Regions from separate parts of the Alteromonas sp. ABM1_013 genome, predicted to be linked through region 1. Evidence: predicted binding sites of a transcription regulator. Region 1 holds the regulator's gene; each other region holds the start of a gene.
What was found. Region 1 encodes sigma-54, which starts transcription at its own class of promoters, with help from an activator protein. Its sites were predicted from a motif close to GTTGGCACGNNNNTNGNNT; they were not measured.

Region 1 (8,313 bases):
ATTTTTGGTGAAAATAAAGCAACGCTAGCATAGGCAAATGGCACTCTTTTTGCGACAATCTATCGAAATACTAACTATTACAGGTTGTTGTGCTTTTAAACATTGTTATTTTTCTGGTTGGGCTGATTGTCTTGAGTTGGAGTGCGGACCGTTTTGTGTACGGTGCTTCCGCACTAGCAAAAAACATCGGTATCTCTCCTATGATGATCGGATTAACGATTGTCGCTATGGGCTCTTCGGCACCTGAAATTGTGGTTTCCGCTATTGCCTCTGCAAATGGCAATATGAACACAGCCGTGGGTAATGCCCTTGGTTCAAATATAACTAATATCGCGCTGGTGTTGGGTGTAACCGCCTTAGTGAAACCACTGCTTGTTTCGTCTACAACGCTTAAACGTGAACTTCCTGCGCTTCTCATTATCTCATTAATCGCAATCGGCTTTATGTTCGATGGCGAGCTGAAGTCTTACGAAGGGATAATTTTACTGGGCCTTTTCATTTTTGTTTTGGCAATGATGGCTTGGTTATCGCTACAAGTAGATAAAGAAGACCCGTTGGTAGCTGAGACCGCAGATGAAATCCCTAAAGGCGTTTCTAATACCTCAGCGCTTATTTGGATTGGTGTTGGCCTTGTCGTATTGCCTTTAAGTGCCCACTTTCTTGTAAACTCAGCCGTTGAAATTGCCAGATACATGGGCATTTCTGATTTGGTTATTGGGTTGACGATTATCGCGTTTGGCACAAGCCTTCCGGAATTAGCAGCAAGTGTCGCAGGTGTGCTTAAAGGTGAAGATGATTTAGCACTTGGTAATATTATCGGCTCTAATATTTTCAACTTGCTAGCCGTACTTGGTATGCCAGGTTTAATTGCCCCAGGTCTGCTAGACCCTGACGTTTATAATCGAGACATGTACGTTATGCTCGGTTTAACCTTGCTGTTGTTCTTGTTCAGCTTTGATTTAATTGGAAAGCGTACAATATCAAGAACCAATGGATTTATACTTCTGGCTTGCTTTATCGGCTACCAATATTGGCTGTTCGGATAATCATGAATACACAAACTCAGATGCACTATATCGAATCGGCAAAGCGCGTTATCGACATTGAAACGCAGGCTATTGCTAACCTTGCTGAGCGCTTAAATGGTGACTTTATCACTGCATGCAACATTCTCTTCAACTGTAAGGGAAAAGTGGTTGTAAGCGGTATGGGAAAATCTGGACATATCGGTAATAAAATTGCGGCTACGCTAGCCAGTACAGGTACTCCAGCGTTCTTCATGCATCCCGGTGAAGCCAACCATGGCGATTTGGGCATGCTAAGCAAAGGAGATGTGCTATTAGCCATTTCCAATTCTGGTGAAACCAATGAGTTAGTTAACTTGCTGCCCGTGGTTAAGCGCTTAGGTATTCTGGTAGTGGCGATGACCAATAGTGCTGATAGCTCGCTAGGCCAACACGCAGATGTAGTGCTGGATATTAGTGTAGAAAAAGAAGCGTGTTCATTGGGTCTGGCGCCCACATCAAGCACAACGGCCACACTGGTTATGGGTGATGCCCTAGCGGTAGCCCTACTTGACCAAAAGGGTTTCACTTCAGACGACTTTGCGCTGTCGCACCCCGGCGGTAGCTTAGGTAGAAAGCTGCTGCTTAAAGTGAGTGATATCATGCTAAGTGGCAGTGATATCCCACTAGTAAATTTAAATGCAACTGTTGCTGATGCACTTTTAGAAATTTCCAAAAAGGGCCTAGGCATGACTGGTGTTATCGCACCCGATGGTTCGTTAACAGGCGTGTTTACTGATGGTGATTTACGCCGAATACTTGATGCCCGTATAGATGTGCATAGCGCGACAGTAGAAGATGTAATGACCAAAGGCGGCAAAACAACCACAGCAGAGCAGCTAGCTGTAGAAGCCCTAAACCTAATGGAAACCCATAAGATAAGCGCACTAATGGTTACCGATGAAAAGCGCAACCCTGTCGGAGCCTTCAACATGCACATGCTTTTGAAAGCGGGAGTACTCTAAATGACGACAACTCTATACACCGATTTAGACCAGGCACTTTTTGAGCAGTTGGCAAATATTAAGTTACTGGTTTGTGACGTGGATGGCGTATTTTCAGACGGTCGCATTTACTTGGGCAACGACGGTGAAGAACTTAAAGCTTTTCACACCCGAGACGGATATGGCGTGAAAGCCTTGGTAAGTAATGGTGTTAACGTCGCCGTGATAACAGGGCGTCGCTCAGCAATTGTAGAAAACAGAATGAAGGCGCTAAACGTAGCACATATTATTCAGGGTGAAGAAAACAAAGCTGACGCCCTCGGCGAATTAATGAAAAGCCTAGGGTTGAACTCAAGCGAAGTTGCCGCCGTAGGAGACGATATGCCCGATACAGGTATGTATCAGCACGTAGCGGTAAAAATTGCGGTTGCCGATGCTCACCCTTTTGTTGCAAAGCAAGCGAACTGGATCACCACACTTCCGGGTGGATTTGGCGCAGTTCGAGAAATATCGGACACCATTTTGCAAGCTAAAGGCGTTGCAAATGATATTTTCGGAGCTAGTGTATGAGCCAGTTTGGCTTCAATCGCTTAGGTTTAAGTATATCGGCGCTATTTATCTTAGCTATGCTTATGTACATCCCAACGTGGATGGAAGAGCAGCCTGAAACTCAAGGTAGTAGCGAAAATGATGCGCTCAAGCCTGCCTACAAGGCAAAAAACTTAACAACAACCTTGTACAACCAAGACGGTGAGTTAAATCACAAAGTCTTTGCAGAGTCGATGGAGCATTACGACCAATTAGGCTTTGTTTTATTCCAGCAACCTAAATATACCCTTTATACAGAAAGCGCTTCATCACCCTGGGTTGTAACTGCGCAGGAAGGAACGCTTTATAACAATGAATTAATTCAGCTTGAAGATAGCGTTGTTATTGAAAATCAAACCAGCGATGATTTTGTCAAAAGTTTATCCACGGAATACATCCAGATAAATTTAGACACGAAACAAATGACATCTGATCAACCCGTTGAGATACTGGGTACGCAATATCTTATTTTAAGCAATGGGTTTAACGCGAATTTACGCACACAAGAATACGAGCTTTTAGATCATGTACAAACGACTTATTCCCCTAGCAACTAGCGTTCTACTTGCCATCGCTAGCGGTGCGGTAATAGCCAGTGAAGAAGATTTTTCACAACCCATTAAGATAGGGTCAAACACCCAGTTTATTGATGGTAAAAACAAAACCGCGCTGTACAAGGAAGATGTACTTATTACCCAAGGTTCACTCCTAATCGAAGCTGATGAAGTAGAAGTAATAGCTACAGATGGCAGCGGCCGTGAAATATTTATCGCCCGTGGCAACCCTGCAAGCTATTCTCAATCACTAGAAGACGGTACACCGGTATCAGCGAAAGCCAATGAAATTCGCTATGAAGTAATTAATCGCACTATTTCTTTGGCGGGTAATGCTGAGCTACAGCAAGATACCAGTAAAGTGCAAGGTGATAAGATTACGTTCGATATGATTACTGAACAATTGCTTGCAACGGGTGGTGCCGGTGAAGATGGTGAAGGTCGTGTTACCACAGTATTTACTCCTGACACCATTCGTAAAACATCGTCTAAGAAAGACAACGAGGACAATGAATAGCAATGGCAACTTTGAGCGCTAAAAACCTTGCTAAATCGTATAAATCGCGACAGGTTGTTCGCGATGTAAGCCTTTCAGTGTCTACCGGTCAAATTGTTGGTCTTCTCGGCCCTAACGGCGCTGGTAAGACCACCACTTTTTACATGATTGTAGGCTTAGTCAACTTAGACAAAGGCAAGATCGAAATTGATGATAATGAGCTTACTCACCAGCCAATGCATGAGCGCGCACGCCGCGGTATAGGCTACCTCCCGCAAGAGGCATCAATATTTAGAAAGCTTACGGTACATGAAAATATCATGGCCATTTTGCAAACCCGTAAAGATTTAAATTCACAGCAGCAAGAAGAAGAAGCAGACGCCCTACTTGATGAATTTAATATCAACCATATACGTAATAGTACGGGGATGAGTTTGTCAGGGGGAGAACGGCGTCGCGTAGAGATTGCTCGAGCTCTGGCAGCAAAACCACAATTTATTTTGTTAGACGAACCATTTGCCGGTGTTGATCCAATATCAGTTAATGATATAAAGAAGATAATACAGCATCTGCGAGATAGGGGTATTGGTATCCTTATCACGGACCATAACGTACGCGAAACATTGGATGTTTGCGAAAAAGCGTACATTGTGAGTCATGGCGAGCTTATTGCGCAAGGAACTGCGGAACAGGTTTTAAGTAATCAAAAAGTAAGGGACGTATACCTAGGCGAACAATTCAGGCTATAGTTAGTGTAACCTAATTGTCATTTTTCAGTTTCGCTCTGGTATATTTAATTTAGAGCATTTAAATAAGACGTAGATGAAACCATCTTTACAGCTAAAATTTAGCCAACAACTTACCATGACACCTCAGCTTCAGCAGGCAATTAAACTGCTGCAGCTTTCTACGCTTGATCTCCAGCAAGAGATACAAGAAGCCCTCGATTCTAATCCGCTTTTAGAAGTGGAAGAAAGTAACGACGAGCCACAAGTAGAAAAGAACAATGTCGATAGTGACGATAGCGCTGCTGAAGCGACCGCTTCTGCATCGAGCGATACGCTAGAAGCGGGAGATGCACTGGAGAAGAATGATCTTCCCGATGAGCTACCTATCGACAGTACCTGGGATGAGTATTATTCGGCTTCTTCCGCGCCTGCACCTGGCCCATCTAATGATGATGAACAAATCTTCCAAGGTGAGACCACAGAAGACATCCAAGAACATCTTCTTTGGCAAATGCGCCTCACTCATTTTTCAGATACTGACCGCGCTATCGCTACAGCAATCATCGACTCAATTGACGAATCAGGTTATTTAACCGTTACTCTTGACGACATCTTAGAAGCGGTCAACGACGATGATCTAGAAGAGCCTATCGAAATGGACGAAATAGAGTGTGTACTTAAGCGCATTCAAATGTTCGACCCCATTGGTTCAGGTTCTCGTACACCTCAAGAGTGTCTTATGGTGCAATTACGCCAGTTTTCAGAAGACACACCGTGGCTTGCTGAAGCGAAGCAGCTTATTGAGGAATATTCAGACTTACTGAGCAGTAAAGACTACCGCACGCTAATGCGTAAGAGCCGATTGAAAGAAGAGCAGCTGCGCGAAGCAATGCGTTTACTTCAAACCTTGAATCCTCGCCCAGGTAGTGCTTTAGTTACTAAAGAGCCTGAGTACGTTATTCCTGATGTCTCAGTAACCAAGAAAAATGGCCGTTGGGTGGTTGAACTGAACCCCGACAGTCTGCCTAAATTAAGCGTAAACCAACAGTACGCAGCGATGAGTCGTCGTGCCAAGAACAGCAGCGATTCACAATTCATCCGCTCACACATGCAAGAGGCCAAGTGGTTCATAAAGAGCCTTGAATCTCGCAACGATACCTTAATGAAGGTTGCAAATTGCATTGTGCAGCAGCAAATGGGCTTTTTTGAGCACGGCCCGGAAATGATGAAACCAATGGTGCTAAATGATGTCGCAGAAATGGTAGATATGCACGAATCGACTATTTCGCGTGTAACAACGCAGAAGTATATGCATACGCCCCGTGGCATCTTCGAATTGAAGTATTTCTTCTCAAGCCACGTAGCAACAGAGTCAGGTGGTGAGTGTTCATCTACAGCGATTCGTGCATTGATCAAGAAGTTAGTGGCTGCGGAAAATCCTAGCAAGCCGCTAAGTGATAGCAAGATTGCTTCATTGTTGGCCGAGCAAGGCATAAAAGTCGCTCGGCGAACAATAGCAAAATACCGGGAATCATTGTCGATCCCGCCGTCGAACCAACGCAAAAGCCTTATTTAAACGGGCTTAATAATATAAGGAAGACGAAATATGCAAATCAACCTTACTGGTCATCATGTCGAAATCACCGACTCTTTGCGTAATTATGTCGATACGAAGTTCAGCAAACTTGAACGTCACTTTGATCACATTTCTAATGTGCATGTCATCCTGAACGTTGAAAAATTAAATCAAAAAGCTGAAGCGACTGTTCATTTAAGTGGCGCTGAAGTATTCGCATCCTCAGAAAATACCGACATGTATGCGGCGATTGACAGCATGGTTGATAAACTCGACCGGCAGGTAATCAAGCATAAGGAAAAACTGAAAAAACATTAGTAGTTAATTGAGCATGGATATACAAGCCATCGTAAGTCTGGACCGCACCGAGTGTGCGGTTCAGTGTAATAGTAAAAAGCGAATTCTTGAGATCATCGCTGATATCGCTGCCAAGCATAACGATAACATCGACCAGGCAACGGTTCTAAATAGCTTGATGGCTCGAGAACGTATGGGTAGCACGGGTATTGGTAACGGGATAGCACTGCCTCACGGTCGCTTGGCCGGCCTTGAGAAGGTAATAGCAATCGTTGTAACAAGTACACCAGCTATCAACTTTGATGCCCTAGACGAAAAGCCCGTAGACATATTCTTTGCTCTTCTCGTTCCCGAAGAGCAAACCGAAGGACACCTTCAGACACTGGCTACCGTAGCCGGTAAGCTAAGCGACAAAGAAACGATTAAAACAATACGTCGTGCAACAACCAGCGACGAAATTATTTCTGCATTAAGTTAAACAATAAGTGCCTACACCTCATAGGTAGGCGCTTTATTCGACAACTCGTATGTGATGAAACCAGAATATAAGGGAGAATTTAGGTGAAGCTGATCATAATCAGTGGTCGTTCGGGGTCTGGTAAGTCTGTCGCACTTCGCGCATTGGAAGACTTAGGTTACTACTGTGTTGATAATATCCCAGTAAATTTGCTTCCCACCCTCACCCATACTGTTGTTGATGAATACGATCAAGTTGCAGTAAGTATCGACGTAAGGAATCTTCCCAAAAATCCAGATGACTTGGTAGAGATTCTAGATTACCTGCCTTCTTCTTGGTCGATGACTATAGTGTACATTGACGCAAGCGATGACGTTCTGGTTAAGCGTTTTAGCGAAACTCGCCGTCTTCACCCTTTAGCTAAGCTAAATAAGTCTCTATCGGAGGCTATTAGGGCGGAGTCTGCGCTTCTTGCGCCAATTACTGAACGCGCTGATTTATACCTAGATACAGACAAGCTAACAATACATCAACTCGCCGAATTGATCCGTGAACGTATATTGGGTAAGAAAAGTTCACGCCTTGTTCTTGTCTTTGAGTCATTTGGCTTTAAACACGGCATACCTAAAGATGCTGACTACGTTTTTGACGCGCGTTTTTTACCTAACCCGCATTGGGAGCCAGACCTTAAACACTTAACTGGGTTAGATGCCCCCGTGGAAGTATTTTTAGGCTCACAACCCGTAGTAACCAAATTTATTTGGCAGATTCAAAACTTGATGACCACATGGCTTCCCCATTTAGAACGCAACAATAGAAGCTATGTGACTGTGGCTATCGGTTGCACTGGCGGCCAACACCGCTCAGTCTATATTGCCCAAACCTTGTCGAAAACGTTCAGCGAAATACACCCTGATGTTCAAATTCGTCACAGAGAGTTGAACCAGTAATGACTATTCAAAAAACGCTTACAATCGTCAATAAACTAGGCTTACACGCCAGAGCAGCCACGCAATTGGTTAAGCTTGCTAATCAGTTTCATGCCAAAATCATTTTGAAAAAAGGCGATAAAGAAGCCGATGCAAGCAGCGTCTTAGGCTTGATGATGCTGGAAAGTCACCAAGGTGAACAGGTAGATGTTATTGTCGATGGTGATGACGCGGTCGATGCACTTGCTGCAATTGAGGAGCTAATTGAAGGCAGATTTAACGAAGACGAATAGTCTCAACCCGAATATCTCTTGACGAATTAATCAACAGCTAGCTTAGTAATTCCAAATTCTTGCGTAAAAGCCACGCAATTATCATGACAGACTTAATATAATTGCGATATTCTACGCACACTTAGGCTACACAGCCTTTATTTTCCATATCAGCTTAGTAGGAATAACGCCTTATGGCAGAAGCGCTTGTTTCTAAATACGTACAAACCCAATTACGCGCACTTAACGCAGCGTTGATAAACGGTCAATTTGTATCTGTACGTAAGCTTCTGCTTGAACTTCCCCCTTCAGACGTTGCGCATATTCTCGAATCTAGCCCTAGCAGGACCCGTGATGAGTTGTGGGAGCTAATTGATAGCGACTTTCACGGTGATATTTTAGAAGAAC
Region 2 (8,313 bases), on a different contig from region 1:
ATTTAGGCTTAGTAAATTTCTCTCCTATGATCCCCCTTTTACAGCATGTTGAAGATTTACTCGATTACTTACGTAAAGGGCAGGTAGCGTATACCAGTACCATGAGCGACTTGGTGCTACTGACGATGGACAGAGTAAAAGCCTTTGTCGAGGCTGTAATGGCTGACGGAAAGGCTGAGTATGATGACAACCTTCACAATCAGCTAGTGCTGGCTATCAGTCGTGTTACGCCAGAGAATTCTGCTGAACATGAAAAGCGTCTTACCGAAGCGGTGTTGTTACTTAATCCTGCGTTAGACATTGTCGCTGACGGCGACGACCCCGAAAACGTGCAAATAAAGCCGCCCACATTAGCTGCGACAGGTATACCTAAAGACATTAGCAGCGAAAAGAAACAAGACATTTTGTTTTTCCGCGATCTTATGCAAACCATTGAGCGGCGTTCTAACTATTGGGTTGGACGAGGTGATCGCATTGCTAAGTTGGCCATGTACATTAACGATGTCGCTGAAAATCCAATTGACGAAGACCAGCTGGCGGTAGCCAGTTACGTTCATGATTTTGGCATGGCGTTCATGCCGTTAAAGCTGTTGCATAAAGGCGATGAATTAAGTGATATTGAGTTCAACCTGATGCGGTCTCATGTCTACAAAAGCGCTCGTTTGTTAGAGCATCTGGACCAATGGGACATGGCGCGAAAGATAGTGATGCAGCACCACGAGCGCACGGATGGAACCGGATATCCGCTAGGCATAAAAGAAGACGATATCTGTGAAGGCGCTAAGCTGCTTGCAATTGTTGATACTTACGACGCAATGACGCACCCAAGGGCGCACAACGAAGACAATGTGCTTTCCAAAAAAGAAGCGGTGATTGAGATAAATCGCAGTGCCAAAGGACAGTTCAGTATGAAGTGGGTGAGGCTGTTTAATCAGGCTATGACAGCGCTATTGACTAAAGGGCAGTAAACGCTGCCCTTATCTTGCTACGTGATGTTGGCTGAGAGCCTAATTCAGCTCAAGGCTTCTCAGCTACTTCAAGAAGCGAAGCAGGTTTAATTTACACCTAATTCCTTTAGCTTACGGGTAAGGGTATTTCGCCCCCAACCTAAGCGTTTAGCCGCATCTTGTTTGTGACCGTGAGTATGCTGGAGTGCTCGCTCAAGCATAACGCGTTCGAAAGTAAGCATAGCGTCGTTAAGAATATTATGGTGACCATCGCGTAGTTGTTTGTCGGTCCAACTCGCAAGTAATTCTGGCCAATCACCCGATTCGGCACTAGGTTTTTCGATACTGCTATCGCTGTGAATTTCTGGCGGCAGATCGCTCGGTAAGACTTCTTGTCCACTCGCCATCACCGTTAACCAGCGGCACACGTTTTCTAACTGCCGTACGTTACCCGGCCACGGTAACTGAGACATAACGCGCTCAGCTTCTTTTGAAATGCTTTTCGCCTCCACATCAAGCTCTTTGGCTGCTCGGCGAAGGAAGTGACGCGTTAACAAAGGAATATCTTCTCGGCGCTCGTTCAGCGATGGAAGATGCACGCGAATAACATTCAGTCGGTGAAATAAATCTTCCCTGAATTTTCCTTCAGCGACACGCTGCTCTAGGTTTTGGTGGGTTGCTGCAATAATGCGTACATCAACGCTTACCGACTGATGGCCACCTACGCGATAAAACTGACCATCCGCGAGTACTCGCAAAAGGCGGGTTTGCACATCTAACGGCATATCGCCTATTTCATCTAAGAAAAGTGTACCGCCGTCAGCTTGCTCAAAACGCCCTTGGCGTGCCGCTTGTGCGCCGGTAAAGGCGCCTTTTTCATGACCAAACAGTTCAGATTCTACGAGATCTGCAGGTATGGCCGCCATATTAAGCGCAATGAAAGGCTTACTCGCTCTAGGGCTGTGTCGGTGAAGTGCGTGCGCTACCAGTTCTTTACCCGTACCTGATTGGCCGTTAATAAGTACGCTAATCGAAGAACGTGAGAGTCGACCTATAGCACGGAAAACTTCCTGCATAGCAGGTGCTTCACCAATTATCTCGGTTACAACGTCTTCAACTTGTGATTTGGATACCGTCGACTGCTCTCTTGCATGAGCAAGGGCGCGCTGGGTTAAGGTTACCGCTTCGTCAATATCAAAAGGTTTTGGCAAGTATTCAAATGCCCCTTTTTGATAAGCGTTTACCGCACTGTCTAAATCCGAATGCGCCGTCATAATGATAACGGGAAGCAACGGATGGGAAGCGTGCACTTCGTTCAGTAATGTCATGCCGTCCATTTGTGGCATTCTTATGTCTGAAATGATGACTTCGGGGGCTTGGCCGCTTTGAAGTTGAAGCAATAAATCTTCAGGGTTTTCAAAACTCAAGCAGCTGATATCAGCGGCTTGTAAGGCCTTTTGCAGCACCCAACGAATAGAACTGTCATCATCGACAATCCACACAGACTCATTCGTCATCGTCTGTCTCCTTACGATCTATTGGTAGGTAAATTACGAACTCAGTGTGACCAGGGTAGCTGTCTACATCTATTTTGCCGCCGTGGTGGTTAATAAGGGTTTGTGAAATAGACAAACCCAGCCCAGAGCCATTTTGTTTACTTGTGACCATGGGATAGAAAAGTGTGTCTTTAATTTCAGCGGGAATACCCGGGCCGTTATCTATAATTTTTATTTTTGCTACCAGCGCATGACGTTTCGTTTGAATCGTCATCTGGCGCTCTATTCGCGTAACTAGCCTAATCTCTGGGTTAGGGGTTTGGCTCTCGGTTAAAGCCTGAATACTATTTCTGACTATATTGAGCACCGCCTGCTGAATCATGTCTGGGTCTAATAAAAGCGGTGGTATGCTAGGGTCATAGTCGCGAACTATGGTTATAGGGTTGTCTGATTCAAAGCGCATTAAGCTACGTATTTTTTCAAGAGCCTGATGCACATTGCTTTCTTCGAATCGAGGTAGTGAATTGGGGCCTAGCAAACGGTCCACAAGGTTGCGTAGACGGTCAGATTGCTCAATGATCATACGCGTGAATTCTTTGTGTTCTTCCGACAGCTCTTTTTCTAAAAGCTGGGCTGCGCCTCTAATACCACCTAATGGATTTTTTATCTCATGCGCTAGGCCACGTACTAGCTCTCGAGCCGCATAATGCTGTGCGTTTTGTAAGTTTTCGCGAGAAATTCGTTTTTGTTGATCAATCTTTTTGACTTCGAACAGCAATCGAGGGCCATCGTCAAAGTATAAGTTGGTAACGGTAAGATCGGCAGAAACATAGCGGTTGTCTCTGAACGCTAGTTTAATTTCGTTCTCGGTAAAGTCTTCACCTTTTCTAATGGCCGCTTTTAGTCGGGTAGTCTCTATGGTTCCTGGTAAGAAAAAGTCTTGAAGCGGGTGCCCGATAAGTTGCTTCAAGCCTGTTTCGAACAAAGCTTCACCCGCGTGGTTAGCGTAAACAATGGTAAGTTTGTTATCTACCATTACCAACGCTGTGTTTAGGCTATTTATAAGCTGTTGTGTTTCTAACTCGGTGGAATGCATCCGAGCTCGTCTCCTTTGCACCATAATTGTGCATTGTAGCTTGCAATGATGCGATGCGCGAGTAAGAGGCTAAGCAAACATAGTCTACTGAACCTCGGTGGTGCGCTTACAGAACAATGATTGCACGCTATTAGTTATTAATTAACGCCGATGCCTGATGTAGGTAAAGGGTTTGTTCTGGAGACGATGCAAGAGTCTTGCCCGTATTGTTCGTTAGCTCAACTTTGTAGGTATGTGCTCCACGATGGATACCTGAAAGTTTAAATACGCCTGAACTATTGCTTGCAAATGGGGCGTTATCGAAAATTAAGCGATAGATGGGCGCTTTGGGTGCACCAGTTTGTGCCGCAGAAATAATTAACTCACCTAGATTATTTCTAATAGTTGCTTCTGGTGCAGGAGATTTGATAACTACGCGATAATTTGGTTTAGGGGCATCAGGCTTAAGCGGCGGTGGGGGGGCAACTTTGGCTGCTGTAACTACGTTTTGCGTTTTATCATCGAATGCCAACGGCTCAGCATTTTTTTGCGGCTTATCGGTGAAAGTAATAGAGCCGTCTTTTCCTACCACCTTATAGATTGTTGTAGTTGAAGAAGAAAGGGGAGTAGTTGCCTCGGCGTCGCGCTCTAACTCGTTTGTTTGTGGTTCTTGCTGCGCATTGTCTTGCTCTAAACCAAGCGTAGCGGCTTGCAAAGGTAACACTCCATTACTGCAACACAATAATAGGGAAGTTAAGCAGATGTATCGCATCATGTTTTGCACGTGTTGTTACCTAATCATTGTATTTGAAAACTGCCAGCTTACTACTTTTATCATAAGAGGCCTGTGGCTAAATCTTTTCAGCATTGCCCATATGAGCTAGCCCCTAGGTCATTGTCCTAAGTGAGCAAACGTAGAAGATGCTTTTAGCGCTGACACAAATATATAGTAGTTAATTAGCACCCATAAAAAAAGCCCGCAGAGCGGGCTTTAGTATATATCGCGATACAGTGTGTTATTACACGCTGTAGTACATGTCGAACTCAACTGGGTGAGTTGTCATGTTAAGTTTAGTTACTTCTTCTGACTTAAGGTCGATGTATGCATCAATCATGTCGTCAGTCATAACGCCACCGGCTTTAAGGAAGTCACGGTCGTTATCAAGTGCTTCAAGTGCCATTTCAAGCGAGCTTGCAACAGTTGGAATTTCAGCCGCTTCTTCTGCAGGTAGATCGTACAAGTCTTTATCCATAGCATCGCCAGGGTGGATCTTGTTTTTGATACCGTCAAGGCCAGCCATTAGCATCGCAGAGAATGCAAGGTAAGGGTTAGCTGTTGGGTCAGGGAAACGTACTTCAATACGACGCGCTTTATCGCTAGTTACGTGTGGAATACGAATTGATGCAGAACGGTTACGCGCAGAGTATGCAAGCATTACCGGCGCTTCGAAGCCAGGAACTAGACGCTTGTAAGAGTTAGTAGAAGCATTAGCGAAGGCGTTAATTGCACGCGCGTGCTTGATGATACCACCGATGTAGTAAAGTGCTTCTTCAGAAAGACCTGCGTATTTGTCACCTGCGAAGATGTTAACGCCGTCTTTAGAGATAGACTGGTGACAGTGCATACCAGAACCGTTATCGCCAACAAGTGGCTTAGGCATAAAGGTAGCAGTTTGGCCGTATGCATGTGCAACATTATGTACAACATACTTATACACTTGGATTTCATCCGCTTTCTTAACTAGCGTGTTGAATTCACAAGCGATTTCGTTTTGACCTGCAGTCGCTACTTCATGGTGGTGAGCTTCAATTACAAGGCCCATTTCTTCCATAACCATACACATAGCAGCACGAATGTCGTGAGCAGAATCTACAGGAGGTACTGGGAAGTAGCCGCCTTTAACGCCAGGGCGGTGAGCCATGTTGCCGCCTTCGAATTCTTCACCTGAGTTCCACTTTGCTTCTGAAGAGTCAATCTTGTAGAACGAACCCGCCATATCTGTGTGGAAACGCACGTCGTCGAAAAGGAAGAACTCTGGCTCTGGGCCGAAGAAGCATGTGTCGCCGATACCTGTAGATTTCAAGTACTCTTCTGCGCGACGTGCAACAGAGCGTGGGTCACGCTCGTAACCTTCCATTGTTGAAGGCTCAACAATGTCACAACGGATGTTTACTTGTGTTTCTTCTGCGAAAGGGTCTACTACGCAGCTGTCTGCGTCTGGAAGAAGAACCATATCTGATTCGTTGATGCCTTTCCAACCAGCAATTGAGGAACCGTCGAACATTTTACCTTCTTCGAAGAATTCTTCATCAACAACACTTGCAGGAATTGATACGTGTTGTTCTTTACCTTTGGTGTCGGTAAAACGTAAATCTACAAACTTCGCTTCACTTTCTTTAATCAGTTCTAATGCCTTATCTACTGACATCGTGTCCTCCAGGTTTAATGTAAAAATGCGGAATGATCAGCTTCACTCCAACAGTGGCAAAAGTGAAAGCGATTATCATGCCATTTACATGCATGCCGGTTTTTGTGGCATGGACAGGCATCTATCACTTCCATTTGAATAGTGTTGCACCAGAAGAGTGCATTAATGCTCCATGGTGGTGCTTAATTGTTACTTTTATGTCATCTAGCCTAGATCACTTTGTATCACACCACCACTATATATGTTCAATTCGGTGCAAATAAGGTGGTTATTTTTTGAACTAAAGAAGTAATTCTAATAAAAGTGACTTGTTATCAAAAAAAGGTGCGCAAACGTCGTGGTTTTTCTGTACAATCCGCGCAAATTTCTCTATCTGCATTTTTTTGCAACAAATCTAATGCAGACTTATTCGATTCCCGAATTAAGTTGGCATCGATTTACACAGGCTCTATATAAGCATGAATACCACTGATATTAGTAAATTGCGTAACATCGCAATCATCGCCCACGTTGACCACGGTAAAACCACCCTGGTAGACAAACTGTTACAGCAGTCTGGCACCCTTGAATCTCGAGGCGAGCAAGAAGAGCGCGTAATGGACTCGAACGACATCGAGAAAGAACGTGGCATTACCATCCTAGCTAAGAACACAGCGATTAACTGGAATGACTACCGAATCAACATCGTAGACACCCCAGGACACGCTGACTTCGGTGGTGAAGTAGAACGTGTAATGTCAATGGCTGACTCTGTACTTCTACTTGTAGATGCACAAGAAGGCCCAATGCCACAAACGCGTTTCGTTACGCAAAAGGCATTTGCTCAAGGTCTTAAGCCAATTGTTGTTATTAATAAAATCGACAAGCCTGGCGCACGCCCTGATTGGGTAATGGATCAAGTATTCGACCTTTTCGATAACTTAGGCGCAACTGATGAGCAGCTTGATTTCCAAGTTGTTTACGCTTCTGCACTAAATGGCTGGGCATCACACGATGCAGACGAGCCTCAAGAAGACATGAATGCACTATTTGAAACTATCGTTGAGCAAGTTTCTGCACCTGATGCAGACGTAGACGGTCCTTTCCAAATGCAGATTTCTCAGCTTGATTACAACTCATACGTGGGCGTAATTGGTGTAGGCCGTGTTAAACGTGGTTCTGTTAAGCCAAACCAGCAAGTAACGGTTGTTACTGCTGATGGAGAAAAGCGCAACGGTAAGGTTGGCCTGGTATATGGTTACCTTGGTCTTGCTCGTCATGAAGTCGAATCAGCGCATGCTGGCGACATCATTGCTATCACAGGTCTTGGCGAACTTAAGATCTCTGACACCATTTGTGATCAAAATACGGTTGAAGCGCTTCCGCCACTTACGGTTGATGAGCCTACTGTAACCATGACCTTCCAGGTAAACACGTCTCCGTTTGCGGGTAAAGAAGGTAAATATGTAACGTCACGTAACATCCTAGAGCGTCTTAACGACGAACTAGTACACAACGTTGCGCTTCGCGTTGAAGAAACTCAAGACCCTGATAAGTTCCGCGTATCAGGTCGTGGTGAACTTCACCTAGGTATTCTTATTGAAAACATGCGTCGTGAAGGTTACGAGCTAGCTGTATCTCGTCCAGAAGTAATTCTGAAAGAAGTTGATGGTGAAACTCAAGAACCTTACGAAACACTAACGATCGACTGTGAAGAAGAGCACCAAGGCTCAATTATGGAACAGCTTGGTCTTCGTAAAGCCGAAATGACCGATATGTCTCCAGATGGCAAAGGTCGTGTACGTATCGACTTCATTATTCCAAGCCGTGGCCTGATTGGTTTCCAAACAGACTTTATGACAATGACATCTGGTTCTGGTTTGCTTTACCACACGTTCGACCACTACGGTCCATATAAGGGCGGTATTATCGGTAAGCGTAAAAACGGTGTACTTATCGCAAACGCAAACGGTAAAGCATTAACTAACGCCCTGTTTAACTTGCAAGAGCGTGGTCGCCTATTTATCGGTCACGGTGTTGAAGTGTACGAAGGTATGGTTATTGGTATTCACAGCCGTGACAATGACCTAACTGTAAACGCACTTAAAGGTAAGCAGCTTACAAACGTTCGTGCCTCTGGTACTGACGAAGCGCAAACCCTAGTTCCACCAATCAAGATGTCACTAGAGCAAGCGCTTGAGTTTATTGATGACGACGAACTAGTAGAAGTAACACCTGAGTCTATCCGTATTCGTAAGAAGCTTCTTACAGAAAACGAACGTAAGCGTGCATCACGCGCACCTAAGTCTTAATATCCTTTAAGACTACATACATCGACTTTAAAAATGCCAGCTTTTGCTGGCATTTTTTATTTAGCGGTTGAACTT
Region 3 (8,313 bases), 270 kb from region 1:
AGCAACGGCGGTGACTTCAATTTTATAATCGGCGTCAGTTAATTCAGCGCCTTTGCCTTCGGTTATCTGTGCTGTAACTACGTAGTCGCCATTGGTGTCTTCATAGGCTAGCCCTCTAAAAGAAGGAATGTCGGAAATGTTACCGCCAATTTGACCATCTAAATCCATACCCAGTTTATTTTGCGTATTCATTGCATCGGCAAAAGCGACAGAGAGCTGACCTACATCACGCATTGTTGGCCCTAACACTTCATTACGGTACTTGAACAAGCCACCTAAGGACCCGCCTAAGTCATCTTCTATTACACGTATCGACGTATCGTTTTTGGTTTGTGAGCCGAAATTTGTTTCCAGCTTGATTTCTTTGGTTGTTAGGTCTGCATTAGAACTTAACTCAAAAAGATTAAATGCACCGTTTTCAAGAACAAGCGACTCGCCCGATGTTAGGTTAATAGTAACGGCGCCATTTTGTGTAGTGCTCTCTTTAACCGTAATCCCCATAATTGAGGCAAGTTCGTCTATGGCCTGATCTCGCTCATTAAGTAAAGCGGTTGGCTGATCGCTCGTATTATTGCCATTTGCAATAACGATATTGCGATTCAGATCGCCAATATTTCCAATTAGCGTATTGGCTCTATTTACCATTGAAGTGACCTCTAAATTGAGCTCTTCTTCTTTTTCCAGCATGTAATCCGACAAGGTTCTCATGCGGTTATAGAGGGATTCAGATTTGCTTAGTACCTGTTCACGAGATGCTAGGTTTGTTGGATCATCAGCGGCGGTTTGTAGGGCTGAAAAGTATTCACTCAGGCCTTGAGAAATTGAGTTCGCTTCACTGGCTAGTAGGTTATCAATTGCTGTAGTTTTATTAGAAAAAGCTTCGAGTTCACCTACTGCGGTGATATCGCGGCGTAGCTGATTTTGAGCAAATACGTTGATAATACGTTCAGTATTGCCAATCTCAACACCAAATACTTGGCTATTTTGAAGCTCGGTGCGTTCGCGAACATAGCCAGGCGTGTTGACGTTGGCGATATTGTTACTTGTCGTTTGCAACAGCTTACTACTAGCGTTTACGCCGCTTGTAGCTAATGAATATAAATCAACAGAACTCACTGTATTCTCCTCACCTATAACCCCTAACTATGGCTTTAAACTATGGCATCAACGAACTAAGACGTTCGCTGTTATACACGGCCATTATTTTGCTCGCGTAGTCAGGGTCGGTAGCGTAGCCCGCTTCTTGAAGCGCACTTGTATAGCGCGTAGCATCAGAAGCATTTTCCACAGCATGGCTATAGCGAGGCTGTGTGGTAATAAAACGTCCGTAATCTTCCATCGCATCTTCTACCGATGAGTAAGACCTAAACGCTGCTTTTTGTTTTTGAGGCAGCCCATTGTTAAATTCTAATGTATCCACCACAGCTTGCTCGCCTTGCCAACCTTTATTGGCCTTTATGCCAAACAGATTATGCGAACTAGTGCCATCGGATTTGTGAATAACAAATTTTCCCCAGCCTGTTTCTACAGCAGCCTGGGAAATGATTGCTTTTGGATCCATGCCGTATTTCTCCGCCACTTTCTCGGCAATAGGCATAAGGCTCTCAACAAACTGTTCTGGGCTTTCGAACATGGCGTCTTTTTGTGCCGACTGGCTTTTTATCGAGTTAGAGGAAAGCGCTATGTCTTGTGCCTCAGCAACCTTGTATTCACGATTCCTATTTAGCGATGAAATATCACCGTCACTTCTTATGACACTCGCTGGCGTATAGCTATCTTCGGTCTGACCCAGCTGTTTCACAATTACATCAGCTAAACCCAGGCCCCCGCCTGATGTTAAATCTGTAGCCAGCTGCTGGTCGTGCATATCGCGGTAAAACTTCACTTGTTGAGAATTGAACGGGCTATTCTCATCGGCAAGCGCATCTTGCGCTTTACGCATAGATTTCAACATCATTTGCACAAATATCGCTTCAAACTGCTGGGCAGCTTCTTGCAATACCGTCTCATCGCCTGACGCAATGGCTTCGCGCATTTTGTTAATACTGCCCATATCATGGACATTGCGCGCCATATCAAGCTGATTTTTTGTGCTAAGTGATTCCATCGTATTTATTCCGTTGTAACCCGTTTTATTCCCACCAGATGCTGTTAAAAACTGTTCGCTTTAGATAATTACAAGTTCACCGCGTAAAGCCCCCGCTTGACGCAGTGCCTCTAAAATTGCCATCAAGTCGCCCGGTGCCGCGCCTACTTCGTTAACTGCACGCACTAACTGATCGAGGGTAACGCCAGGCTCAAACTTAAACATTCTGCTATCAGCCAAGTCCACATCAACAATAGATTGGGTGGTTATGGCAGTTTGGCCATCTGCAAATGCATTAGGCTGCGTCACCTGTTGATTCTCAGAAATAGTCACCGTTAAGCCGCCATGGGTAATTGCTGCTGGTAATAAGCGAACGTCACTACCAATCACAATGGTGCCTGTTCGGCTGTTTATCACTACGCGCGCTGGCGCATCAGCTGGTGTAAATTCAAAGTTCTCCAGCGTTGCCAAAAAGCCTACACGCTGACCTACATCCCGCGGGGCTGTAACCCGTACAGATGCGGCATCAATAGGCTTTGCAATGATGTAGCCATTTTCAGGTTGTGCGCCTAAGCGCTCGTTAATAGTGTCAGCTAGCGCTTTTGCCGTTGAAAAGTCTGGATAATGAAGGTTGAGGGTTAGGGTATCGCCATTGGCAAACCCGCTAGGAACCGATTGTTCAACCATGGCGCCGTTCGGAATCCTGCCAACCGTAGGTGTATTCACAACAATACGAGAACCGTCTCCACCCTGCGCACCAAATCCACTAACCACTAAGCTTCCTTGTGCTACCGCATAGACTTTGCCATCTACACCACGAAGAAACGTTTGAAGAAGTGTTCCACCTTGAAGGCTTGATGCTTCGCCTACTGACGAAACCGTGATATCAATAGTTTGACCTGGTTTTGCAAACGCAGGCAATTCAGCATGAACAGCCACCGCCGCAACATTTTTGATTTTGGGTTTAGTATTAGCATCTAAACTAATACCAAAGTTACTCAGCATAGTTCTAAAACTCTGCTCGGTGAATGGGCTTTGCTCCCCAGTACCAGGTAAACCGACGACAAGACCATACCCCACTAATTGGTTGCTACGCACGCCCTGTATGCTCGCTAAGTCTTTAATACGCTGCGCCGCTGCTTGCGAAGATAAAAGCAGTGCAAATACGGCTAATACGACTGAAAATAAACGCATGTCCACTCTCCTACCAAAGCCTAAAGAGGCCACCAAGTTGAATCAAAGAACTTAGTTAACCAGCCCTTTTCCTGTGCTCTTGCAAAAGTACCCGTGCCTGAATATTGAATGCGAGCATTGGCTACCTTCGTAGACACAATTTCATTTTCCGGGCTGATATCTGCAGGGCGAATAATGCCAGTAAGGCGAATATACTCATCACCATGATTCAGCGTTAGCCACTTCTCACCGCGAATAACTAAGTTACTGTTTGGCAGCACATCCACCACCGTAACTGAAATAGCACCGTCTAAGCTGTTGCTTTGGTTTGCTGCTGCATCACCGGTAAAATCGCGTGACGAGCCAATTCCTAATTGGATAGATTGACCGCCAATATTTACCGCTTGGCCGCCAAGCCCCGTTATCGTATCTAGATTTACATTGGTATCTTTGGCAGTAGAAGTATCTGCAGATTTACTCGCGGAAGTACTCTCGTTAAGGGTGACAGTAATAATGTCGCCTACTCTTCTCGCGGTAACATCCGAATACAAACTGTTAGCCATGTGGGAGCGGAATAGCGAGCCGTCTTCTACCACTGTCTCACGCGGGTAATCTGGCACTACTGGCGCAAACGAGGGATCATTTGCCTGAACAGGAGGCTCGTTTGTACTGGCGCAACCGCCAAGTAAAAGTAATGCAACAGATAAACCTAAAATACGCATGACGCTACCTACTAAAGTTGCTGAATAACCTGACCAAGCATTTGGTCAACTGACGAGATAACTTTTGAGTTCATCTCATACAAACGCTGGCTTTCGATCAGGTTTACTAGTTCTTCGGTCACGTTCACGTTAGATGTCTCTAACGTGCCTTGAGAGATATAACCCAAACCTTGTAAGCCAGGGATCCCCTGAATAGGCGCGCCGCTTGACGCTGTCTCTACATAAAGGTTTTGTCCGGTAGGCTGAAGCCCCGTCGGATTCACAAAATCAGAAATATTTAACTGCCCCAATACCTGAGGTTCAGCTTGACCGCGGATGCTCACGCTGATTTCACCATCTTGAGAAATAGTAATTTGCTGTGCATCTTCAGGAACTGCAATTTCAGGCTGAAGCAAGAAACCAGCGCCAGAGGTAACAATTTGCCCTTGGTCGTTTAAGGAAAATTGACCATTTCGCGAATAAGCGATTGTTCCGTCGGGTTGCAAAATTTCAAAATAACCACGACCTTGAATTGACATATCCAACGCATTTTCAGTGGTTAGCAAGTTGCCCTGCGTATGTGCTTTTTGCGTAGCGACCACTTTTGAACCTGAACCAAGCATTAGTCCAGAAGGCAACTCTGTATCAGCAGAAGAACGACCGCCAGGTTGATTGATGTTTTGATAGAGCAAATCTTCAAAAACTGCGCGATCTTTTTTGAACCCTACGGTTGATGCGTTTGCAAGGTTGTTAGACACAACCGCCACATCGGTTTGTGCGGCGTCTAGTCCGGTTTTACTTATCCACAGTGCTGGATGCATGTTAACCTCCGACGTTGCCTATTGGACAACGATGATAAAAATTCTTTTACAGGATGCGCAGTAACTGGTTACCGCGAGTATCAAGCTCTTCCGCTTGCTTCATCATTTTGACTTGTAATTCGTAATGACGTTGAAGACTTATCATGTCTACCATCTCTTCAACGGCATTTACGTTAGAACCTTCAAGCATGCCAGACATTACTTTGACGTTAGCATTGGCTTGCGCTATTGAGCCATCTTCCATTCTAAATAAGCCATCGGTGCCGCGCTCCATATCCGCATAGTTTGGAGAAACTAGCTTGAGACGTCCTACTTCCTCGATAACATTGGCTGGGGCTCCTAGCTGTCTCATGGACAAGGTGCCATCAGCGGCAATGTTAAGGTTGTCCAAAGGTACTGGAAGAAAAATCGGCCCGTTGTCACCTAGCACCACACGGTCGTGAATGTCTGTCAAAATTCCGTCATCGCCTAGTTTGAAGTTGCCATCACGGGAATAAGCTTCTTGACCATTTTGATCTTGTACCGCAAACCAACCATCCCCTTGAATGGCCACATCTAAATCTCGGTCCGTTTTAATCATTGGACCCGACTCATAATTGTTAGACGGGCTTTCAGTCATAGAAAACACGCGGGTTGGCAAACCTTCACCGTAAGCCGGCATCGATCTCGCTTGCTCTAATTGAGCTCTAAACCCGGTTGTCTGCGCGTTGGCTAAGTTATTGGCTCTAATCCCCGTACCTAATAGGTCTTGGGATGCGCCACTCGCTGAAATATAGAGAAGTTTGTCCATGACTGACTTTTGACTCTGATTAAACCTTAAACAAGATTTTGCAAAGGCGATGCCAATCTGTGGATTTTTAACTCAGGTAGAAAATATGAAAGGTATTAAATTGATATTTAAAGGAAAATAAAAGAGCCGCTGTTATGCGGCTCTTGTATATATCGGCAATAATGGCGGGCTTACACGCCAACGTATTGCCGCTTTTATATTCTAATAAACGGCGCTTTACCTTAACTATCGTATATTCAGAATAGTCTGGTTCAGTGAGTTATTAACTTCGAGCGCTCTTGAGTTAGCCTGGAAGTTACGCTGAGCAATGATCATGTCAATAAGCTCGGTTGTCAGGTTAACGTTGGCTTGTTCAAGGGCCGATGAATTAATTTCACCGAAAGTACCGGTGGTTGCTTCACCCGCTAGCGCCTCACCGGAAAGAATACTTTCTTTCCACTGCGTGCTACTTTCTTGCGTTAGGCCCTGCTCATTAGAGAAACGAACTAGCGCAACACGAACAATAGGCTCAGAGGTTCCGTTAGAGAAGGTAGCGCGAACCAAACCGTCAGGGCCGATATCGATACCCGTCAGTCGACCAACTGGCAAACCGTCTTGTTCTAATGACGTTACTTCAAACGCTGAAGCAAACTGAGTTGGCTCATTAGGCGTAGCGTTATTCACATCTAGATTGAAATCAATGCTTATCTGTTGCGTAGGATCCGAACCATTTGCAAGAATACCCGCACCTAGTGCTTCAGTTTGCATTTTAAAGTCTAGCGTAGGTAAGCCATCTGGTGTTTCCATCCCAGAGAAATCACCGCCCTGAGAGAAAATAAGTTTAGATGCTGTTACGGCGTTACCCGTGTTACCGCCAACTGAATTGACGGCGGTAGTTGGGTCAGTATCAGCGCCTGTCGAATCGGTCATATCGACGAGGGTATCGTCTATTGCAGTCGCAACGTACCACTCGTTATCAACCCCTACCGTGTTGTCTTTAATGAAGTAATACGTCATTACGTGACTATCACCTAAAGAATCATATACCGTCACCGATGTTGCGGCGTTGTAGGTAAGTGGATCTTCCGGGTCAAAATCTTGCGGATCTAACGCAGCATCCCCTGCAGGTAAGTTCATACGAATATCAACTTCTGTGGTTTGCGCAGGTGAACCTGATGAATCTGGAATTCGCACTGGTTCAGTCGTACTTAGTGCAACTGATGCGCTTGTACCGTCAGAGTTTACTGGGAAGCCCAGAAGGTTGTCGCCGTTACTGTTTACCACAAAGTTATCACTATCTAACTTAAACTGCCCAGCACGAGTGAATGAGAAATCACGAGAAGTAATTTCAGGTACGGTAGCAAAGAAGCCGTTACCCGTAATCGCAAGGTCAAGCGATGTATTGGTAAACTGAAGGCTACCTTGGGAAAATTGCTGTGCAACTTCTTGAGTAAGAACACCGTCACCCACTTTGGTTTTACCACCTGACAGCAGTGATGCCGCATAAACGTCGCCAAATTCAGCTCGTGATTCTTTAAAGCCAACCGTATTAACGTTTGCGATGTTGTTGGCGGTTACATCCAAATCTTTTTGTGCGGCCGATACGCCACTCAGTGCAATATTAAAAGACATTATTGATTCTCCTACTAACTGCCGATTTGGATGACGTCATCAAGATTGATACTGACATCACCATCCAAATTCAAAATTACGCCCTGACCACTGCCGGCCAAGCTGACACTTCCAACGTGACGATTGACGGCAGTATTCAGCTGAACACCTTCACCGTTTAGTTCGCCAGTGGCACTGATAACATATTCACCAGGTTCCATTTGGTTGCCATGTTTATCTTTGCCATCCCATTCAAACTCAATGTTGCCGGCACTTTGTGTTCCTGCATCAATGGCTTTGATTACTTCTCCAAACTGGTTCTCAATGTTTATCGTCATGTTTTGAACCGTTTGCTCGTTTACAATAACGCCTGAGAGCCCTTCCCCTTCGTTCGCCATGTAACCGACATTACCTTGAACTAGCACGTTCTGTCCGATGAGACTCGATGCCTGCAGTGCTTGATTAGATGTCATTGAAGCCGCAAACGATTCGAATTTCTCGTTAAGCTGGGAGATGCCGTCAGCCATCGTAAATGACGTCATCTGGGCCACCATCTGATCGTTATCAACCGGTGCCGTAGGATCCTGATTGGCAAGCTGTTCCGTCAACATCGAAAAGAAATCTTCTTGGGTTAGCTGCTGCTCGGTACCATCGGCAACTTTTACAGTTTCTTCCTGCCAGTACAGGTCCGTATTTAAGCCGGTGTTATTTATGGTGTTCACTGATTAATCCTCACATTATTCAAGCGGCAAATTACTGCCCTTGACCTAACTGAAGTACGCGGCGGAAGATTCGTTTGGTGGTATCCGCTACCTGTACGTTTGTTTCATACGCTTTAGACGCTGACATCATATTCGCCATTTCTTCCACAATGTTGACGTTAGGTTTGTAGATATAGCCCTCTTCGTCTGCCATTGGGTTATTAGGCGCGTATTCCACCTGGAGTGGTGCATCACTTTCCACTATGCCTTTAACTTGAACACCTGCGCCCTTCGACTGATCTCGCATAGCGTCTTGTAGCGCCGTGGCAAAAACCGGGTGGCGAGCTCGATAGGTTTCGTCATAGCTGCTGCTTACCGAGTTTGCATTAGCAATATTACTCGCCGTTGTATTAAGACGGACATTTTCCGCCTCCATACCCGTACTCGAAAT
Region 4 (8,313 bases), on a different contig from region 1:
GTTTACTCTCTTAACGCGGCCCCAAACTCAGATTCCAGACCTTTAACCACAGTATCTACAGCTTGCTGAATCTCAGCTTCTTCCAAGGTTTTTTCCGGATCTTGTAAATGAAGTGACAAAGCAAGGCTCTTATAGCCAGGCTCAATTCCCTTGCCTTTGTACTCATCGAACAAGTTTAGAGCAACTAGTTGATTTACGCCAATATTTTCTATGTAAGAAAGCACATTTCCTACACGCACTTCATCTTTAACCGTAATAGCAATATCACGGCGATTCGATGGGAAGCGCGATACTGGTACAGCTGACGGTAATTTGCGATCGGTAATGGCATCTACCACTAGTTCGAACACAAATACGCGGCCGTTAACACCAAGCAATTTAGTAAACTGCGGGTGTATAGCACCAATATAGCCAACTTCTTCATCATTAAGCAAAATTTTTGCCGTCATACCAGGGTGCAACGCACTATGCTGCCCTGTAACGAACTGGAACTCGCCGGTTTTACCCGTAAGTGCCAATAACGCCTCAACGTCAGCTTTCGCATCAAAGAAATCAACCGGGCTATCGCCCAAGTCCCAATGTTCTTCATTACGACGCCCTGCTACTACACCACCAATTACTTGTTGTTGCAATACACCATTTGGCGCATCTTGTTGAGGAATAAAGCGTAATCCGGTTTCAAACATGCGAACACGTTGCTGCTGACGCTTCTGATTATAAGCAGTAGCACCTAGCAAACCCGGCCATAAACTTACGCGCATTACCGACATATCAGATGAAATTGGGTGTGGTAGCACCATACCTTTCACGTCTGGGAATAATGCGTTTTGAATTTTAGGGTCAACAAACGAGTAAGTAATCGCCTCATTGTAGCCACGGCTAAGAAGCAACGACTTCATAGTGTTTAGCGGCAGCTTAGCTTCTTGCGAAGGTAGCATTGCCAACGTCGCTTTTGGTGCCACGTTTGGAATGTTGTTGTAGCCGTATACACGGGCAATTTCTTCAATCAAATCTTCTTCAATTGAAATATCGAAACGATAGCTTGGCGCAACCGCTTCCCAGCCAGCTTCGGTTTGCGTTACTTCTAAACCAAGGCGGTTTAGCATTTCGGTTACTTTCGCATCGTCAATGCTGATGCCTAGTACGCGAGATAAACGTTCGCGACGAAGCGTAACCGTAGCCTGCTCAGGTAGCTTATCTTCAGCCACTGCTTCAACAACAGGGCCAGCTTCACCACCACAAATTTCAAGAACTAGTGCAGTAGCGCGCTCCATAGCTTTACGCTGAAGTAGAGGGTCTACGCCACGCTCATAGCGGTGCGATGCATCGGTATGCAAACCATACTGACGAGCACGGCCCATAATGACATCACGGCTAAAGAACGCACTTTCAAGCAAAATGTCTTGGGTTTCAGTAGTTACACCAGAGTATAGGCCACCGAAAATACCCGCCATGGCTAGCGCTTTGTTGTCATCGGCGATAACCAAAGTATTACTTTGCAGCTTTGCTTCGGTTTCATCAAGTAGCGTAAGGGCTTCGCCTTCGTTCGCCATACGCACGTTAATGTTGCCTTCAATGCTGGCAAGGTTAAATGCGTGCATTGGCTGGCCAAGCTCTAGCAATACAAAGTTAGTCACATCTACAATGGGGTCGATGCTGCGAATACCGCAACGACGTAGCTTTTCAACTAACCACAGTGGCGATGCTGCTTTTACGTTAACGCCTTTAACCACACGACCTAAATAACGTGGGCATGCGTCGTCAGCGCTTAACGTAATTGATAATTTATCATCAATAGTAGCCTCTACAGATGCTACTTCAGGCTCGCACACGTCAAGGTTATTAAGCACGCCTACTTCACGGGCAATACCGCGAATACCCAAACAATCTGCACGGTTTGGTGTTAGGTCTACTTCAATGGCGTTGTCATCAAGACCAAGGTAATCGCGAATGTCTTCGCCAATAGGTGCATCGGCTGGAAGCTCGATAATGCCGTCGTGGTCGTCGCTAATACCTAGCTCAGAGAAGCTACATAGCATGCCGAATGACGGCTCGCCGCGAAGCTTCGCTTTCTTAATTTTAAAATCGCCTGGCAATACAGCACCAACAACTGCTACCGCTACTTTAATGCCCTGACGACAGTTAGGTGCACCACAAACGATATCAAGTAGCTCATCGCCACCTACGTTAATTTTAGTTACGCGCAGTTTATCTGCGTTAGGGTGCTGACCGCACTCCGCTACTTCACCTACTAGCACGCCTTTAAAATCGCCTGCTACTGGCTCAACGCCGTCTACTTCAAGGCCAGCCATGCTCAACTGTTCAGACAGCTCATGTGCCGACAGCGACGGGTTAACCCACTCTCTTAGCCATTTTTCACTGAATTTCATGTGTACTCTCTGCCTTAGTTGAACTGCTTAAGGAAACGAAGATCGTTTTCAAAGAACGCGCGCAAGTCGTTAACACCGTAACGAAGCATAGTTAAGCGCTCTACGCCCATACCAAAGGCAAAACCTGTGTACTCTTCTGGGTCGATACCCACTGCTTTAAGTACATTTGGGTGCACCATGCCGCAGCCTAGTACTTCAAGCCACTGGCCATTTTTACCCATAACGTCTACTTCAGCTGAAGGCTCAGTAAACGGGAAGTAAGACGGACGGAAGCGAATTTCTAGTGACTCTTCAAAGAAGTGATGTAAGAAGTCGTGCAAAATACCTTTAAGGTCGGTAAAGCTAACGTTCTTATCAACCATCAAACCTTCCACCTGGTGGAACATTGGCGTGTGAGTTTGATCGTAGTCGTTACGATAAACGCGCCCTGGCGAGATAATACGCAATGGCGGCTTTTCCGCTTCCATAGTACGAATTTGAACACCAGAGGTTTGCGTACGAAGCATCATGTCTGGGTTAAAATAGAAGGTATCGTGATCGGCACGCGCTGGGTGATTCGCAGGAATGTTCAGTGCGTCGAAATTGTGAAAACCATCTTCAATTTCAGGGCCGGTCTTTACCGAGAAACCAAGCTCGCCAAAGAAAGATTCAATACGCGCAATAGTGCGGCTAACCGGGTGCAAGTTACCTGGCTTTTCAGTACGGCCTGGCAAAGTAACATCAATGGCTTCTTCGGCTAGCTTTTTGTTAAGCTCTTCAGTGCGTAAAAACTCACCTTTTGCAGAAATAGCTTGCTGAATAACCTGTTTAGCTTGGTTAATCTTTTGGCCTGCGGCAGGACGTTCTTCGTTCGATAACTTTCCAAGCCCTTTAAGTAAGTCGGTAAGTTTACCTTTCTTACCCATGAATTCGACCCTAACTTGGTCTAATGTGGCTGCATCTTGTGCAGCGTCAATCTGGCTTTGTGCCTGATTGATAATAGCGTCAAGCTCCATGTTTTCCTCAATTTACATGATGACTGCATGGCCAAAGCATAGGAAGAATTATTCTGTGCGCTAAGGCTTGCCTGAAATAAAAGCGGTAGTTTACACGAGTGACAGACATTACCGCTACCCTATATAGCTGATAATGGCGAAATTTTGTGGGTTATAAATTAAAATAGTGTTTTCCTGAAACGACCAATTAAGTGCTATTTGCTTTCTACGAGTTTATGGCATAAAAAAACCCGCAAGCAATTGCGGGCTTTTTACCTAAAATACCAAGAAAAACTTTTGGTATTCCACTTGTTCTGTTTAACTTCTGGTGAAGACGCGCTTGAATCTTGTTAGCGCAAGAAGCATCCCGCCAAACAAAAAGATAGAAGAAGGCTCTGGAACACTGTTGATAGCGTTGCCTATAGTAGTAGAGCTTACGCCTTTGATAACCAATTCGCCAGCATCGTCATTGCCTGCAATGCCTTCGATTACACCTTGATAGGTAATACCGTCAGACATTTCAACATAAAACAAACTTCCGATTAGGTCGTTACCAAAAACAGACCCATCTGGATCATCGTCAACGTCAATTAACCAGCTGAAACTCTCGCCAGGGTTAAAACCGTTGAAGGCAACCGATAGAAAATCAGCTTCATCAATACCGCCAGAAGCATCAACTACCGAATACGAAAGAAATCCAACATCATCTGAACCAACACTTTTGAAGTTTAGTCCGCCAGAGTTGTGGCATGAGTTAACAACCTCGTCAAAACACAAAAAACTATTTGCATTAGGTCTAAGATCAAGCGCAAATTGCAGGATGTCTAAACCTGATGTAGAGTTATTCTCGACAGTAAACGGGTTATTCCATGTATTACCATCAATGGTAAAACCGATTTCTATCATAGCAGCCTTTGCATTAAGGCTTAATGATAGGCAGCAAAGCCCTAGAAAGCTTGACACCAATTTTAAACTTCTTTTACAACTATTATTGCTAAACATATGTACTCCAAAACTGTTCTACTAGCACTACTAAAAAGAGTTACGTTTTATTTTAACTACCCTCACTCATGCACATGACATGCCAACAAAATATTAGCTAGAACTATCAGATAGTTAAAGTCATCTTAAAAATGGCAAAAATTGCTTTGTAAAGTTTTTTGACACAAGCAGAAGCTCTGTTAAGTTTGCTTTCACTTCATATGAGCATATTTATATAGCGTTATTTAAAAGCTCCCTTATTATGTGGCTTATATCTTAGTATATTAGGACAGTGATGAAAAAAAATATCGTAGAAAATGATGTAAAACAGGACCCAGCAATAGTTCGTTTTCTTGAAAAGATGCCTAAGCGGGTTGCGAATTCATTTAGTGAAGAACAACTTACTTCTATAAAAACTGCAATAGGAGCAAGAGACTGGGGCAACCATAAAGTTGATATAAGAGGAACTGTTAAATTTTTTAAATGGCGATTTTACTATGTTCTGTTGCTTGGACGAAACAGGAGGTCACTCTCAACTGAAGAAAAAAAGCTCACTACGTTAATTAGTGGTATGATCATCACTGTTTTAATTATCTTATCTATCGTTTTAGCTGCGGGTATATTATATTTAACTAAATCTGCCCTTGGCATAGATTTGATTGAGGGGTGGAGTTTAGGATTATGGACATGGCTCCAAAAATTATAATTTAAAAGCAAGTTACTTGGGTTAAATTTTCACCATCTCTTTTACTTAAGCCCACTATAAAAAACTTTTTTACCGTATGTAGACTGTAGTGCTTCCGAAGTATTACTGATGAAATATGGATGCTTGCAGCTAACAATCTAATTGTAGAAAAACTTATTTTTCCCGACCGTCAATGTTTAGTGAACAGCCATCAACTTTATTAAAAATTTCACGCAAAATAATCTCCTTCATTTGAGTCTTTTTAAAAGATTAAAAAGAGGCAAAGCGAATAGTAATAAACTTGTCTTAACATCTATTATTTTTGAAAATCTTTTTGCGATAGTCATTTTTCTACTGAAGCTCATTTTGTCGCCTTCATACTCATTAAGCTTGAACTCAGCCTTGATCCCATGCCTCAATAGTGAATTTAGATAATCTCTAAAACTCAATATATCTTTAAAGAGTTTAGGTTCTCTTATAAAGTCGCTATATAATTTTTCTACTGTTACGTAGTAGCCTTCAGCATGGCGGTATGTCGGTTTGCTCGTTGTAATCGAGTTGGGGCGTACTCTTCTTTTAAAAAATGAATTATTTAACACTACTGTTTTTGAACTTCTAATATACAGATTAGTAGAAAAATAATGGTCTTCGTGCAAAATCCCTTTTATAAACTTCAAGTCGGAAAAAGAGTTTTTTCTAAAAAAATAACAGCAAGACTGTGCTATGTATCTTATTTTATAAGTGTCTTCAAATATACTTTTATTTACGTATAAAGATTTGGGTAAATCCCTTTCATAATTCAGCTCAGTAAGTCCATCGAAATCTTCGGAGCAGAATGCTTCTGCATTAAAAACAACTAAATCAGCGTTATGTTTAACAATATTCTCACAACACAACGCTAAAGTGTCTTCCGATATGAAATCGTCACTATCAAGAAAGTAAATAAACTCGCCTTGGGACATTTCTAGTCCTACATTACGCGCGTTCGCTAGACCACCATTTTGTATACTTACAATCTTCATTTTACCCTGAAATCTGCAAGAGTAGCTTTCAAGTATGCTTAATGAGTTATCCGTAGAGCCGTCGTTTATGCATAGTAGTTCGAAGTCTAAAAATGTTTGTCCTAGTACAGAGTCCAAACATTGTTCGAGGTAGTCTTCTACGTTATAGACCGGTAATATAATAGAAACTGATAACTTAGACATTTTTAAATACTCTGGATCGAAACTCTCTAATCGCGAAAATAAATGGCACAATTAGCGCGAAAAGTGAGAGGGCAAATATATTTTCAAGTTGGTGTAAATAGGAATACCAAAAAAGAAACGGAATGCATAAGGCATTATAAATAGATACAAAGACAAAAGGCTCTACCTTATAAGCCCTCACGAAGTTACATACAGCTGTGAACACAAGAGTTATGGCAAAGAAAAATAATAATGTGACAGTTGATTCCATCGGCAAAATTTTGTCGAAGATGTAAAAACTCGGAAAAAACAACCAAACTAATACAAATAAACAATAGCCGATAATTAACACTAAGCTAGAAAACAAAAAATACTTCGAAAATATCGTTAAAGCTTCTTTTGTACGTCCATTCGCTATTCGATTTGCAAGAATTGTTCTTTGATTAACTAAAAACGAGTTAGCAACGTCAAACCCTCCTCTGGCTATCGAAACAGATAGCCCAACACGACCAGCAAATTCGGCCCCGTAAACTTTGAAAGAAATAAGCGTGAAACCGTTCCAAAAAAAATATCCGAAGAACCAAACTATACTAGTACGCCCGAAAAGTGGAAATATTTTTTCAAACTGCTTTCTAAATGAGTAGTCTATTAAAAAGCTTCTGTTTATCATCTTTAAAATGATGAATTTATTTTTAAATACAAACATCATTATCAATAAACCAGAGCATAACTGAGAGATAGCAACAGAATAAAGGCTAGCACCGAAATAAATTGCTAGCCAAAGCACTAAAGCCGAAAGAAGTGTTGAGAATAAACGGATCGAATTTATTAACTCTTGGTGCTGAATTCCGTCAAAAAAAGAGTCAAATACATTAAGAAATACTCTAAATCCACTGACTATAACCAGTAAAAAAAATGGTTCTTGCCAATGCAAAGTGCCTTGGTAGTCGGAAAAATAAATTGCTCCACCAATTCCTATGCAAAGGGTATATAACACTGAAACTAAAGCATACCATTGCAGAGAAAACCTAAAGATATGGTTTATACTGCGTTTATCCTCAAAGCTAATGTCTCCTTTTGTGTCGGGCTTAACTTCATAACTATAAAACTGTTTTAAAACGTAACCAACTCCTACTTCAAAAAGCATTGCCATTGTCACGAATGAGTAAAAAGTGTAATAAAACCCCATCTCCTCAACACTCAAGAAGGCACTTACAATTAAGATTGTTAGAGGACCACTTAGTATACGGGTAATAGCAACTGCTACAGAATATAATGCTACTACCTCTGTTTTATTCAGCTTCATTTTCGGCTAGTTCTATTAGCGGTGATTCATTCAACCAAAGCTTATAATAAGATGAATTTTTACCATACGAATTGTCGATCATTTTGATATTTTTGCCTAACAAATAAGACAAAATCATGCCGTGCATTCTATCCGTATATACCAAATTAAAAGAATTAAAGTAGTTAATTGACTTAAAAACTAAAGAGTTTGATTGCCTTAACCAAAGCTTTATCAGTTTATCGTTTGACGAAAAGCGAGTACACTTTTCTGCTGCGTGTGCGATTTGATAAAGAATTTGATCCCATGATGATAAAATATTGTCCCAGTCAAACGGTTTCTTGACAACTCCAGTTTTCATCTCTGCACCTGTTTTGGCTTCGACATCAACTCTACGCATATTCAACATTTTAATTGGTTTAGCATCTAGTTCTTCTACCTCACACGGTTCAACTAACGGGTGTAGGCTATGAGCCATATCAGGCATTAGGGTTATATTTTCAGAAAAGCCCTCTGCAATTTTTTCGCTTCTCTGGTCACGTAAAAATAAGTGAAGATCAGGGTGAGAAGAGTGCACCTTCAGGCTTTTTTTCAAAACACTGTCAGACTTGTAGTGAATAGTAGAAGGTAATATTATTATCCGTTTTTCTCTATAACGCTCTATAATCTTTTCTCGGAATTTTTGATGTTCTATGTAGATATCACCAAAATTTCCACCACCATGGAAAAATATCACGTCACAGTCACTCAAGCGTTTATGATTTATAGTTTTTGAAAACGCCCTATATCTGACATCAATCGCATGATTTTGAAT

Region 2: glnA (glutamate--ammonia ligase) is a predicted target of sigma-54. The motif match lies at 6,014-6,032, and genes of this name have one in related genera.
Region 3: ACXAGK_RS02985 (flagellar basal body rod protein FlgF) is a predicted target of sigma-54. The motif match lies at 5,610-5,628, and genes of this name have one in related genera.
Region 4: ACXAGK_RS09480 (PEP-CTERM sorting domain-containing protein) is a predicted target of sigma-54. The motif match lies at 4,435-4,453, and genes of this name have one in related genera.

Annotation. Positions count from the first base shown of each region.
Region 1 covers NZ_JBSWXH010000001.1:438,911-447,223, reverse strand. The annotation lists gene ACXAGK_RS01930 (calcium/sodium antiporter) at 90-1,046, shown strand; gene ACXAGK_RS01925 (KpsF/GutQ family sugar-phosphate isomerase) at 1,049-2,029, shown strand; gene kdsC (3-deoxy-manno-octulosonate-8-phosphatase KdsC) at 2,030-2,578, shown strand; gene lptC (LPS export ABC transporter periplasmic protein LptC) at 2,575-3,153, shown strand; gene lptA (lipopolysaccharide transport periplasmic protein LptA) at 3,122-3,667, shown strand; gene lptB (LPS export ABC transporter ATP-binding protein) at 3,670-4,395, shown strand; gene ACXAGK_RS01900 (RNA polymerase factor sigma-54) at 4,469-5,950, shown strand; gene hpf (ribosome hibernation promoting factor) at 5,981-6,268, shown strand; gene ptsN (PTS IIA-like nitrogen regulatory protein PtsN) at 6,282-6,725, shown strand; gene rapZ (RNase adapter RapZ) at 6,809-7,654, shown strand; gene ACXAGK_RS01880 (HPr family phosphocarrier protein) at 7,654-7,926, shown strand; gene mgtE (magnesium transporter) at 8,100-8,313, shown strand, end outside.
Region 2 covers NZ_JBSWXH010000002.1:219,841-228,153, forward strand. The annotation lists gene ACXAGK_RS05630 (HD-GYP domain-containing protein) at 1-968, shown strand, start outside; gene glnG (nitrogen regulation protein NR(I)) at 1,055-2,464, opposite strand; gene glnL (nitrogen regulation protein NR(II)) at 2,454-3,539, opposite strand; gene ACXAGK_RS05645 (DUF4124 domain-containing protein) at 3,670-4,242, opposite strand; gene glnA (glutamate--ammonia ligase) at 4,538-5,947, opposite strand; gene typA (translational GTPase TypA) at 6,406-8,238, shown strand.
Region 3 covers NZ_JBSWXH010000001.1:713,207-721,519, reverse strand. The annotation lists gene flgK (flagellar hook-associated protein FlgK) at 1-1,116, opposite strand, end outside; gene flgJ (flagellar assembly peptidoglycan hydrolase FlgJ) at 1,157-2,107, opposite strand; gene ACXAGK_RS03000 (flagellar basal body P-ring protein FlgI) at 2,168-3,280, opposite strand; gene flgH (flagellar basal body L-ring protein FlgH) at 3,301-3,981, opposite strand; gene flgG (flagellar basal-body rod protein FlgG) at 3,993-4,781, opposite strand; gene ACXAGK_RS02985 (flagellar basal body rod protein FlgF) at 4,828-5,571, opposite strand; gene flgE (flagellar hook protein FlgE) at 5,797-7,182, opposite strand; gene ACXAGK_RS02975 (flagellar hook assembly protein FlgD) at 7,197-7,883, opposite strand; gene flgC (flagellar basal body rod protein FlgC) at 7,915-8,313, opposite strand, start outside.
Region 4 covers NZ_JBSWXH010000003.1:237,260-245,572, reverse strand. The annotation lists gene pheT (phenylalanine--tRNA ligase subunit beta) at 3-2,390, opposite strand; gene pheS (phenylalanine--tRNA ligase subunit alpha) at 2,405-3,385, opposite strand; gene ACXAGK_RS09480 (PEP-CTERM sorting domain-containing protein) at 3,683-4,270, opposite strand; gene ACXAGK_RS09475 (3-phosphoshikimate 1-carboxyvinyltransferase) at 4,641-5,051, shown strand; gene ACXAGK_RS09470 (glycosyltransferase family 2 protein) at 5,279-6,235, opposite strand; gene ACXAGK_RS09465 (hypothetical protein) at 6,228-7,520, opposite strand; gene ACXAGK_RS09460 (polysaccharide pyruvyl transferase family protein) at 7,507-8,313, opposite strand, start outside.